Regions from separate parts of the Pseudomonas sp. TH08 genome, predicted to be linked through region 1. Evidence: predicted binding sites of a transcription regulator. Region 1 holds the regulator's gene; the other holds the start of a gene.
The links. Region 1 encodes sigma-54, which starts transcription at its own class of promoters, with help from an activator protein. Its sites were predicted from a motif close to ANTGGCATNNANNTTGCTNT; they were not measured.
Positions count from the first base shown of each region.

Region 1 (6,123 bases):
TGGGCATCCCGCATCTTTTTCAGGGACGCGAAGACAAATTGGTCGTTCTCGACGGTCTACTCGAACAACTGGGCCTAAGCTATGAACAGGTCGCCTACCTCGGTGACGACCTGCCTGACCTGCCGGTGATCCGCCGCGTCGGTCTGGGCATGGCGGTCGCCAACGCTGCCGATTTCGTCCGCGAACACGCTCACGGCGTGACCCGCGCCCGTGGTGGCGAAGGTGCCGCCCGCGAATTCTGCGAATTGATCCTGCGCGCCCAGGGCTGCCTTGATGCAGCCAATGCCGCGTACTTGTGAGCCAAACCATGTTTAGCAAAAAATTTCGCAATTTCCTGCTGTTCGGTTGCATCGCTGCGATTTTCGCAGCGGTCGGCTATTGGAACATCAGCCCGGAACGCTTCCTCGACAAGCCGCCGGTCTCTTCGACCGAAAGCCCGATCGACTGGTATGCAACCAACACGCACACCCTGCAATACCTGCCAGACGGCAAGGTGCAGTATGAAATGACCTCCGACAAAGCCGAGCACGTCAAGGCGACCGACATTACGCTGGTCACCAAACCCGACCTGAACATGTACCGCGGCACCGATTTTCCGTGGCACGTGACCAGTGAACGCGGCGAAGTGAACTCGGGCGGCACTCAGGTTGAATTGATCGATTCGGTGCGTATCAAACGCACCGATGAAAAGAAGCGTGATCTGTTGGTGACCTCTACGCGCATGACAGTGTTCCCACAGGAGCAATATGCGCAGACCGAGCAACCCGTTAGAATCGACGGCGCTGGCGGTGTATCGACTGGCGTTGGAATGAAAGCGTATCTGAAGGACAGCAGGATACACCTGCTATCGAACGTAAGAGGACAGTATGAGGCTCGTTAAAACCCTCCCTATTTTGCTCAGTCTGGGCGCAGCACTGGGAAGCGTGAGCGCCTGGGCTCTGCCGAACGATCAAGAGCAGCCAATCCGCATTCAGGCCGACGATGCCCAGCTGGACGACAAGAATGGCGTTGCCACCTATAAGGGTGACGTGATCATCACTCAGGGTTCGATGAAGGTGACCGGTAATACCGTGACCATCACCCGCACCCCGGCAGGTGATATCGACGTGGTGACCTCGGTGGGCAACCTGGCTTACTTCGAGCAGTTGCAAACGGCTGGCGATACCAAACCGGTTCAAGGCTGGGGTGTCACCATCCAGTACCATGCCGCGCAAAACCGCGTCGTGCTGATCGACAAGGCCAAAGTTGTCGACAAGGACAACAACGTGACCCAAGGCGAGAAAATCGTCTACGACACGGTGAAAAAACTGGCCAGCGCTGGCCGCGCTACCGGCAGCAAAGTCACCGAAGCGCGTCCGCGCATTGACATGGTGATTCAGCCGAAGCCGAAAAACGACCAGAAAAAGGCCCCGTAATGGCAACTCTGAAAGCTCAGCATCTGGCCAAGGCGTATAAAAGTCGTCAGGTCGTGCGTGATGTCAGCCTGTCCATCGACAGCGGTCAGATCGTCGGTCTGCTGGGCCCTAACGGCGCCGGCAAGACCACCTGCTTCTACATGATCGTTGGCCTGGTCCAGGCTGATCAGGGTCGCGTACTGATCGATGATCTGGACGTCAGCCACCAGCCAATGCACGGCCGCGCCAAGGCCGGCATCGGCTATCTGCCGCAAGAAGCGTCGATCTTCCGCAAACTGTCGGTAGCCGACAACATCATGGCCATCCTCGAAACCCGTCAGGAGCTCGACAAGGCCGGCCGTCGCAAGGAACTGGAAAGCCTGCTGCAGGAATTCCACATCACACACATCCGCGACAACCTCGGCATGAGCCTGTCCGGTGGTGAGCGCCGCCGTGTGGAAATCGCCCGCGCGCTGGCCACTGCACCGAAATTCATCCTGCTCGACGAACCGTTCGCCGGTGTCGATCCGATCTCGGTCGGCGACATCAAGCAGATCATCCACCATCTCAAGGCCAAGGGCATCGGTGTACTGATCACCGACCACAACGTGCGCGAGACACTGGATATCTGCGAAACCGCTTACATCGTCAACGACGGCCAACTGATCGCCGAAGGTGACGCCGAGACCATCCTCGCCAACGATCTGGTCAAGGAAGTGTATCTGGGTCACGAGTTCCGCCTCTAAGCGCGACAGTGCCCGGTGCGCCGCCGGGGCGCTGTATCGGTTCAAGCGCAATTTAATACGCTTTAATTGTTACAGCGCTCTAGGCAAACACTTCAGTTTCAGGCATATAATTTGCTTAAGTTTGGCGCTTCGGCGCCCTGTAGTGGATGGCGCATAGCGCCGGCGAATAAGGTGTTAAGCCCCTGCCATGAAACCATCGCTAGTCTTGAGAATGGGCCAGCAGCTGACGATGACACCGCAGCTGCAACAGGCCATCCGCCTGCTCCAATTGTCGACCCTGGATCTGCAACAGGAAATCCAGGAGGCTCTGGAATCCAATCCGATGCTCGAACGCCAGGAAGAAGGCGAAGACTTCGACAACTCCGATCCTCTGGCCGACAACACCGAACAGAAGCCCAACACTGAGATCCAGGAACCCTCCTATCAGGAAACCGCACCGACGGTGGACAACCTTGAGGACGGCGACTGGAGCGAGCGCATCCCCAACGAACTGCCGGTCGACACCGCCTGGGAAGACGTCTACCAGACCAGCGCCAGCAGCCTGCCCAGCAGCGACGATGACGAGTGGGACTTCACCACCCGCACCTCCGCCGGCGAAAGCCTGCAAAGCCATCTGCTCTGGCAACTGAACCTCGCACCGATGTCCGACACAGATCGCCTGATCGCCGTGACCCTGATCGATTGCATCAACAATCAGGGCTATCTGGACGAAACTCTCGAAGAGATCCTCGAAGCGTTCGATCCGGAACTGGACATCGAGCTGGACGAAATCGAAGCCGTGCTGCACCGCATCCAGCAATTCGAACCGGCCGGCATCGGCGCGCGCAATCTCAGCGAATGCCTGTTGTTGCAATTGCGCCAACTCTCGGCCAAGACTCCTTGGCTGGCGGAAGCCAAACGCCTGGTCAGCGATTACATCGACTTGCTGGGCAGCCGCGATTACAGCCAGTTGATGCGCCGCATGAAACTCAAGGAAGACGAACTGCGCCAGGTCATCGAACTGGTGCAAAGTCTCAATCCGCGTCCGGGCTCGCAGATCGAATCCACCGAAGCCGAGTACGTCGTCCCTGACGTTATCGTGCGCAAGGACAACGAGCGCTGGCTGGTCGAGCTGAATCAGGAATCGGTGCCACGCCTGCGGGTCAACGCGCAGTACGCCGGTTTTGTCCGCCGCGCCGACACCAGCGCCGACAACACCTTCATGCGCAATCAGTTGCAGGAAGCTCGCTGGTTCATCAAGAGCCTGCAAAGCCGCAACGAAACCCTGATGAAAGTAGCCACCCAGATCGTCGAGCATCAGCGCGGTTTTCTGGAGTACGGCGACGAAGCCATGAAGCCGCTGGTTCTGCACGACATCGCTGAAGCGGTGGGCATGCATGAATCGACGATCTCCCGGGTGACCACGCAGAAATTCATGCATACCCCGCGCGGTATTTATGAACTGAAATACTTTTTCTCCAGCCACGTCAGCACCTCCGAAGGCGGTGAATGCTCGTCCACGGCGATCCGCGCGATCATCAAAAAACTGGTTGCGGCGGAAAATCAGAAAAAGCCGTTGAGTGACAGCAAGATCGCTGGTTTACTGGAGGCACAAGGCATTCAGGTGGCTCGCCGCACCGTCGCCAAGTACCGCGAATCCTTAGGGATCGCGCCTTCGAGCGAACGCAAGCGGTTGATGTAAGCCACGTTACAGCGTTCCAGTGGCAGGCTATCCAGCCTGCCGCTTTATGCACTGGCAACGAAGGAGAAGCTGTATGCAAGTCAACATCAGTGGACACCAACTGGAAGTGACCCAACCTCTGCGTTCCTACATCGAGGAAAAACTCCAACGACTGGAACGACATTTCGACAAGATCACCAACGTGCAAGTCACGATGTGCGTCGAAAAGCTGAAGCAGAAAATCGAAGCCACCTTGCATATACCCGGCAGCGAAGTGGTCGCCAATGCGGAAGATACCGATATGTACGCGGCGATCGACTCACTGACCGACAAGCTGGACCGTCAACTCAAAAAGCATAAGGAAAAGACCCAGAGCCTGCTCCAGGGCGCCACCGGTCGATAACCCCCCACTCCATGATCCGACTTGAAAGTATCCTGACCCCCGGCCGTTCCCTCGTGAACGTGCCGGGCGGCAGTAAAAAGAAAGCCCTCGAACAAATTGCCAACCTGATCGCCCGCGAAGTGCCGGATCTGGAGATGCAAGATGTCTTCGAGGCCCTGATCGCCCGTGAAAAACTCGGTTCCACCGGTTTTGGCAACGGCATCGCCATTCCTCACTGCCGCCTCAAGGGTTGCCAGTCGCCTATCAGCGCCTTGATGCACCTTGAAGCGCCGATCGATTTCGACGCCATCGACGGCGCGCCGGTTGACCTGCTGTTCGTATTGCTGGTCCCGGAAGCCGCCACCGATGCGCACCTGGAGTTGCTGCGTCAGATCGCCAGCATGCTCGATCGCAAGGACGTACGCGATAAACTGCGCAGCGCTGCGAGCAACGAAGCCTTGTACCAGGTCGTACTGGACGAGCAAAACGGGCAGTAATCATGCGCTTGATCATTGTCAGCGGCCGTTCCGGCTCGGGTAAAAGTACCGCCCTGGATGTCCTTGAGGACAACGGCTATTACTGCATCGACAACCTGCCCGCCGGCTTGCTGCCGGAATTGGCCGAACGTGCCCTGATCCACACTGAGCTGGCGCAACCGCTGGTGGCCGTGTCGATTGATGCGCGCAACCTGCCAAGCCATCTGACACGGTTTCCCGAGCTGCTTGAAGATGTCCGCAGCAAACACATCCAGTGCGATGTCCTGTATCTGGATGCTGATGAAGAAACCCTGCTCAAGCGTTTTTCCGAGACTCGCCGTCGCCACCCGCTGAGCAACGCCAACCGCTCGCTGGCCGAAGCGATTCAAGATGAAACAGCCCTGCTCGGCCCCATCGCCGACCTCGCCGATCTGAAGATCAACACCACCAGTCTGAACCTGTACCAGTTGCGCGATACCATCAAGCTGCGGCTGCTGAATCAGCCTGAGCCCGGCACGGCGTTTCTGGTCGAGTCATTCGGCTTCAAACGCGGCATGCCGGTGGACGCGGATCTGGTGTTCGACGTGCGCTGCCTGCCCAACCCTTACTGGAAGCCGGAACTGCGAGCGCAATCGGGGCTTGATGCGCCAGTGGCCGACTATCTGGCGGCGCAGCCGGAGGTCGAAGAAATGTTCCAGGACATCTTCACCTACCTGCACAAGTGGCTACCACGCTTTGCGGCGAGCAACCGTGCTTACGTCACCATCGCCATTGGCTGCACCGGCGGGCACCACCGCTCCGTCTACCTGACCGAACGCTTGGGTCAGGCCCTGCAGAAAACCCTGAAGAACGTCCAGGTTCGCCACCGCGACCTCACTTAAAGGATTCACACCGCGATGCCTGCTCTGGAAATCGAAATCATCAATAAACTGGGTTTGCATGCCCGCGCGTCGGCCAAGTTTGTTGGCGTTGCCGGGCAGTTTCCGGATTGCACAATCAGAGTGGGCCGTACGCCGGAGACCACGGTCGACGGTAAAAGCATCATGGCGATGATGATGCTCGCCGCTGGCAAGGGCACGAAAATTTATCTGAGCACTGAAGGTGAGCAGGCTGACGAAGCCTTGCAGGCATTGGTGAATCTGATCAACGACTATTTTGGCGAAGGCGGCTGATCGCCTGTGGCGAGGAGCTTGCTCCCGCTCGGCTGCGTAGCAGTCGTCAATGCGGTGCAACTGGCAGATGGCTAATGGGGCCGCTTCGTAGCCCAGCGGGAGCAAGCTCCCTCGCCACAATTCAACTCAACCCAACGCGGTATCCATCACCATCATCAGACAAAACCCGATCAACAGCCCAAGACTGGCTAATTTGTCATGACCATTGCGTCGCGACTCCGGGATGACTTCGTGGGTCACCACCAGCAACATCGCCCCCGCCGCCAACGCCAGACCCAATGGCAACAACACCT
Region 1 covers NZ_JAEKEE010000005.1:219,193-225,315, reverse strand. The annotation lists gene JFT91_RS24470 (KdsC family phosphatase) at 1-299, shown strand, start outside; gene lptC (LPS export ABC transporter periplasmic protein LptC) at 308-880, shown strand; gene lptA (lipopolysaccharide transport periplasmic protein LptA) at 867-1,415, shown strand; gene lptB (LPS export ABC transporter ATP-binding protein) at 1,415-2,140, shown strand; gene JFT91_RS24450 (RNA polymerase factor sigma-54) at 2,328-3,821, shown strand; gene hpf (ribosome hibernation-promoting factor, HPF/YfiA family) at 3,895-4,203, shown strand; gene ptsN (PTS IIA-like nitrogen regulatory protein PtsN) at 4,215-4,679, shown strand; gene rapZ (RNase adapter RapZ) at 4,682-5,539, shown strand; gene JFT91_RS24430 (HPr family phosphocarrier protein) at 5,555-5,830, shown strand; gene JFT91_RS24425 (ZIP family metal transporter) at 5,957-6,123, opposite strand, start outside.

Region 2 (6,123 bases), on a different contig from region 1:
ACCTGCTGATTCCACAGCCTGCCGACAGCGGAGCAAAAACCGCCGCGGCCAAACCGGCCAGCAAAGACAAGCCGTTGGGCATTCACATCGGCGGCATCGCCATCAATGACGGTTCCGCCAACTTCGCCGACTTCAGCCTGACGCCGAACTTCGCCACCGCCGTCCAGCAACTTAACGGCCAGATCGGCACCATCGACAGTCGTCAGACGAAACCAGCCAGCGTCGACATCAATGGCAAGGTCGACCGCTATGCACCAGTGACCATCAAGGGCGCGGTCAATCCATTCGACCCGATGGCCAGCCTCGATATCACCACCAGTTTCAAACGGGTCGAACTGACCACCCTGACGCCCTATTCCGGCAAGTTCGCCGGTTACCGCATCCGCAAGGGCCGGCTCAATCTCGACCTGCATTACCTGATCACCAAGGGCCAGCTCAAAGCCGAGAACAAAGTGGTGGTCGAGCAACTGCAACTCGGCGAGAAAGTCGACAGCCCGGATGCCGTCAGCTTGCCGCTGAAACTGGCGATCGCCTTGCTCAAGGACGTCGACGGCAAGATCTCCATCGAACTGCCGGTGACCGGCGACTTGAACAACCCGCAGTTCAGCGTGATGCCGATTGTCTGGCAGACCCTGCGCAACCTCATCGTCAAAGCTGCAGCCGCCCCATTCAAACTGATTGGCGGACTGATTAGCGGCGGCGGTTCCGAAGACCTCGGGACGGTGTCCTTCGCGCCTGGCTCAAGTGACTTGAGCAAGGATGCCCAAGGTGCGCTGGACAAGTTGTCCCAAGCGCTCAAGGCACGTCCGGCCCTGCGCCTGGAAATCGAAGGCACTGCCGCGAAAAGCAGCGACGGCCCATTGCTCGCCGAACAGCGTCTGGAACGTGAATATCAGTACAACTACTACAAGATGCTCCAGCGTCGCGGCGACAAGGTGCCGGCCCAGGCATCGTTGCTGCAGGTGCCGGACGGCGAAAAAGGCCCGCTGCTTGAAGGCATCTACCGCACCCGCCTGAAAACTCAGCCTCCGGCCGAATGGAAGGATCTGGGCAAGGAAGAACGCACGGCGAAAATGCGCGCAGGCGTGATCAGCTTCTGGAGCGGCAGCGATGTATTGCTGCGTCAGTTGGGTCAGGATCGCGCCAGCAGCATCAAGGACTATCTGGTCGACAAAGGCCAGTTGGCGGACGACCGCGTGTATTTCATCGACGCCAACCTTGGCGAGTCTGAAAGCGATGGTCGTGTAGTGACACAAATGCACCTGGATGCCGAGTGATGAAGCGCCAATGGCTGGCCGCGCTGACACTGAGCTTCGCTGCCGGCCATGCCGTGGCGTCCGACACGCTGCGCTGTGGCAGCCAATTGATCAGCCTCGGCGATCGCTCCAGCGAAGTGCTGCAAAAGTGTGGCGAACCAGTCAGCCGCGACGTGCTGGGCTACAAGCGTAGCGCCAATCGCCGGGAAGAGTTCCAGGTCGAGGAGTGGACGTACGGGCCGAGCAACGGCATGTACCAATACCTGCGCTTTGAAGGCAATCGCCTGCGGCAGATCAACAGCAAACGCGGTAACTGAAAGATCAAAAGATCGCAGCCTGCGGCAGATCCTACAGGGATCGTATCCCATGTAGCAGCTGCCGCAGGCTGCGATCTTTGCTTCCACACAATAAAACAGGCCCCGACACGAATGGCGGGGCCTGTAATGGTCACTTCCGTGTGACCGTTCGCATGAACTCTAAAGTGGCGGCAGACGTATTGCTCGGCCCGTCTGTCGCGCCTTCTCCCGGTCCAGGCGAGAAGTCATGCCTTACTCGGCTTTCAGGCCGTCAGCGGAGACCGCTTTGACGCCTTTGATTTTCTTGGTGATGTTCACCGCGGTGGTTTTCTGAGCTTCGGTGATAGCTACAGTCGACGACAGCGATACCACACCTTTGTTGGTTTCTACTTTGATGTCGGTGCCTGGGATGCCTTTTTCGGTAACCAGGTCGCTTTTGACTTTGGTAGTGATCCAGGTATCGGAAGTAGTTTCTTTAGCCTTGGTCATTTCACCGGCGGCCAGAGTCATTGGAGCCTGGGTAGCCTGGGTGGATTGTGCAAACGCACCGGAAGCCATGGTCAGGGTCAGCGCGGTAGCAGCAGCGGCAGTGATAGCGAACTTCTTCATACGAGTAACTCCTGTTTTTCTGGAAAGTCTGCTGCGTGTCTTGTCAGCAGGGTTACTGGATATATTGCGAACGCTGTGCCAACTTTTTAAAACACATAAAATCCTTATAAATCAATACCTTATAAATAATGCAAATTTCCGGATTCATGCAAATTGCATGACATGTGCAAAATTCACATGCAAGTTGCGGTTTTTCGGAAAGTTCCTAAGGCGCTGAAATTATTGAAGCTTTTGTGAAGCGTCAGACAATGAAAAATGCCCCGCATTGCGGGGCATTTATTGCTCAGACAAGACCTGACATTACGTACCGCTGGCAGTACAGCCCTTTGGCGAGTAGTCCGCGTTAACGGTCGTAGCACAGCTCCAAACGCCCGACGTACTGCCTGTTGCAGCACCGGTACGGGTGAGCGTGATCGTTTTACCCAATACCGGCCCTGGAGCGGCAACCAGCGTGCAGGTAATCGAACCGGCACCGGTCGAAGCCGTGCCCGAAGCCGCCAGTGTGCAGTTGGAAGTAGTCGCGGTAGCGCTACCCGCGACCAGCGTCAGCGTTGGATCGGTACCTTGGTTGATGGTGTCCTCGAACGGCACTTTCAGGGCGCTGACTTCCGCCAGGCCGGCCGTCACTTTCGAGCGCGCCTGATATTTGGTGTACTGCGGCAACGCAATCGTCGCCAGAATGCCGATGATCGCGACGACGATCAGCAGCTCGATCAGGGTAAAACCTTGTTGTTTTTTCATAGACACGCTCCATGCATGAGTCGAAATCTCATGATCTGCAAAGGACGCAGCATAGCCCATGCCAACGCCTTCAGGCCCTGAGCAGTGGGCGCCGATACCGCGCTCCGCCCTTTCCTACAACCTGTAACCGCACTATCTGACACTTTTTGTCACCTGTACCCGCCGTGTTTGGCGCTGTCACTTGACTAGGCTATAAGTCATGAACTGCAAGCGTGCGGAATCCCCATGAATGACATCGCTCTGAGCGGTCTGGCCAAACAATTGGTGCAGGCTGAACTGCTGACGGAAAAAAGTGCACAACAAGCCTGGCAACAGGCCCAGCGCAATCGCCTGTCGCTGGTCAGTTATCTGGTGCAGAACAAACTGGTGAAAGGCTGGCAGGTGGCCGAGATCGCGTCAGAGCATTTCGGCATGGCGTTTCTCGACCTCAACTGCCTGGACAAGGAAACCCAGCCCAAAGGCCTGGTCAGCGAAAAACTGGTGCGCCAACACCACGCCCTGCCCCTGTGGCGGCGTGGCAACAAACTGTTCGTGGGCATATCCGATCCGAGCAATCACCAGGCGATCAACGACATCCAGTTCAGCACCGGGCTGAGCACCGAAGCCATTCTGGTCGAAGACGACAAACTCACCGATGCCATCGAAAAGTTCTTCGACACCCATGCCAGTGGTCTCGAGGAGATGGCCGACGTTGACCTCGACGGTGTCGATGTCCAGTCCATCGACGACGGCAGAGAGGATGCCATCGGCGTCATCGACGCCGATGATGCGCCGGTGGTGCGCTTCGTCCACAAGATGCTGCTGGATGCGATCAAAAGCGGCTCTTCCGACCTGCACTTCGAACCCTACGAAAAAAACTACCGCGTGCGGGTACGCACCGACGGCATTCTGCGCGAGGTGGCCAAACCACCGATTCAACTGGCCGGGCGCATTGCTGCGCGCCTGAAAGTCATGGCCAGCCTCGACATTTCCGAGCGACGCAAACCGCAGGACGGGCGAATAAAGATGCGCCTGTCAAAGAGCAAGTCGATCGACTTCCGGGTCAACACCCTGCCCACTCTGTGGGGCGAAAAAGTGGTGATCCGGATTCTCGACCCGTCCAGCGCGCAAATCGGCATTGATGCGCTCGGTTACGAGCCGGCGCAAAAAGATTTGTACATGGCCGCGCTCAAGCAGCCGCAAGGCATGATTCTGGTCACCGGCCCCACCGGGTCAGGGAAAACCGTGTCGCTGTACACCGGGCTTAATATTCTCAATACCGTCGACATCAACATCTCCACCGCCGAAGACCCGGTAGAGATCAACATGGAAGGTATCAACCAGGTCAACGTCAATCCCAAACAAGGACTCGACTTTGCTCAGGCCCTGCGCTCGTTCCTGCGTCAGGATCCGGACGTGATCATGGTCGGTGAGATCCGTGATCTGGAAACCGCCGAGATCGCCATCAAAGCGGCGCAAACCGGTCACCTCGTGCTCTCGACCCTGCACACCAACAGCGCCGCAGAAACCCTGACACGCTTGCATAATATGGGCATTCCCGGCTTCAACATTGCCACCTCGGTCAGCCTGATCATCGCCCAGCGGCTGGCGCGCAAATTATGCAGTCATTGCAAGAAGCCCATCGAAATCCCCCGTGAAGCACTGATCAAGGAAGGTTTCCCCGCGGAACGCATCGGCCATTTCACGATCTACGAGCCGGTCGGTTGCGATCACTGCAACGGCGGCTATAAGGGGCGCGTGGGGATTTATGAAGTGGTGAAGAACACAGCTGAACTGCAACGCCTGATCATGGCCGAAGGCAACTCGCTGGAAATCGACAGCCAGATGCGGCGCGACGGCTTCGACGACTTACGCACCTCAGGGCTGCACAAGGCCATGCAAGGCATCACCAGCCTGGAAGAAATCAACCGGGTCACCAAGGACTGAACATGGCGGTCAAGGCAGCGAAAATCAGCATCTACGCCTGGGAAGGTACCGACAAGAAGGGCAGCAAACTCAGCGGTGAGCTCAGCGGACATAACCCTGCACTGGTCAAGGCGCAGTTGCGCAAACAAGGCATCAATCCGGGCAAGGTACGCAAGAAGTCGGCTTCCTTATTGAGCTTCGGCAAGCGCATCAAGGCGCAGGACATCGCCCTGTTCACCCGGCAAATGGCAACCATGATGAAGGCCGGTGTGCCGCTGCTGCAGTCGTTCGACATCATCGGCGAAGGCTTCGACAACCCGGCCATGCGCAAACTGGTCGATGAGGTAAAACAGGAAGTCGCGGCCGGTAACAGCTTCGCCACGGCGCTGCGCAAGAAGCCGCAGTATTTCGACGAGTTGTATTGCAACCTGGTCGATGCCGGCGAACAGTCCGGTGCGCTCGATACCTTGCTGGAGCGTGTCGCGACCTATAAGGAAAAAAGCGAACGACTCAAAGCCAAGATCAAGAAAGCCATGACCTACCCCACCGCCGTGGTACTGGTGGCGATGGTGGTCACCGGGATTCTGCTGGTGAAAGTGGTGCCGCAATTTCAATCGGTGTTCTCCGGCTTCGGCGCAGAACTGCCGGCGTTCACGCTGATGGTCATCTCGATCTCGGAGTTCATGCAGCAATGGTGGTGGGCCGTACTCGGTGTGGTGATCGCGGCCGTGTTCGGTACTCGCCATGCACTGAAGAAATCCCAGGCGCTACGTGACCGGCGCGACACCTGGCTACTGAAACTGCCGTTGGTGGGCACGCTGATGTACAAGTCCGCCGTGGCGCGATTTGCCCGAACCTTGTCGACCACCTTCGCCGCCGGGGTGCCGTTGGTGGAGGCGCTCGACTCGGTGGCCGGTGCGACCGGCAACGTAGTGTTCAAGCGCGCGGTGCTACGGATTGGCCAGGACGTCGCCACAGGCATGCAGTTGAACTTCTCGATGCGCACCACCGGGGTCTTCCCGAACATGGCGGTACAAATGACCGCCATCGGCGAAGAGTCCGGCGCGCTGGATGAGATGCTCGACAAGGTCGCAGGGTTTTACGAAGAAGAAGTGGATAACATGGTCGACAACCTCACCAGCCTCATGGAGCCGTTCATCATGGTCGTGCTGGGGGTGATCGTCGGCGGGCTGGTCGTGGCCATGTACCTGCCGATCTTCCAACTCGGCTCAGCGATCTGACATGCCTATCGAAGAACTGTTTGCCCTCTATCCTCTGGCCTTTGTCTGTACCGCGCTGCTCCTCGGGCTGGTGGT
Region 2 covers NZ_JAEKEE010000001.1:227,804-233,926, forward strand. The annotation lists gene JFT91_RS01085 (DUF748 domain-containing protein) at 1-1,277, shown strand, start outside; gene JFT91_RS01090 (DUF2845 domain-containing protein) at 1,277-1,573, shown strand; gene JFT91_RS01095 (BON domain-containing protein) at 1,805-2,161, opposite strand; gene JFT91_RS01100 (pilin) at 2,462-2,902, opposite strand; gene pilB (type IV-A pilus assembly ATPase PilB) at 3,128-4,828, shown strand; gene JFT91_RS01110 (type II secretion system F family protein) at 4,831-6,048, shown strand; gene JFT91_RS01115 (prepilin peptidase) at 6,050-6,123, shown strand, end outside.
Region 2: the regulator sigma-54 is predicted to act here: its motif matches at 2,949-2,968, upstream of JFT91_RS01100 (pilin).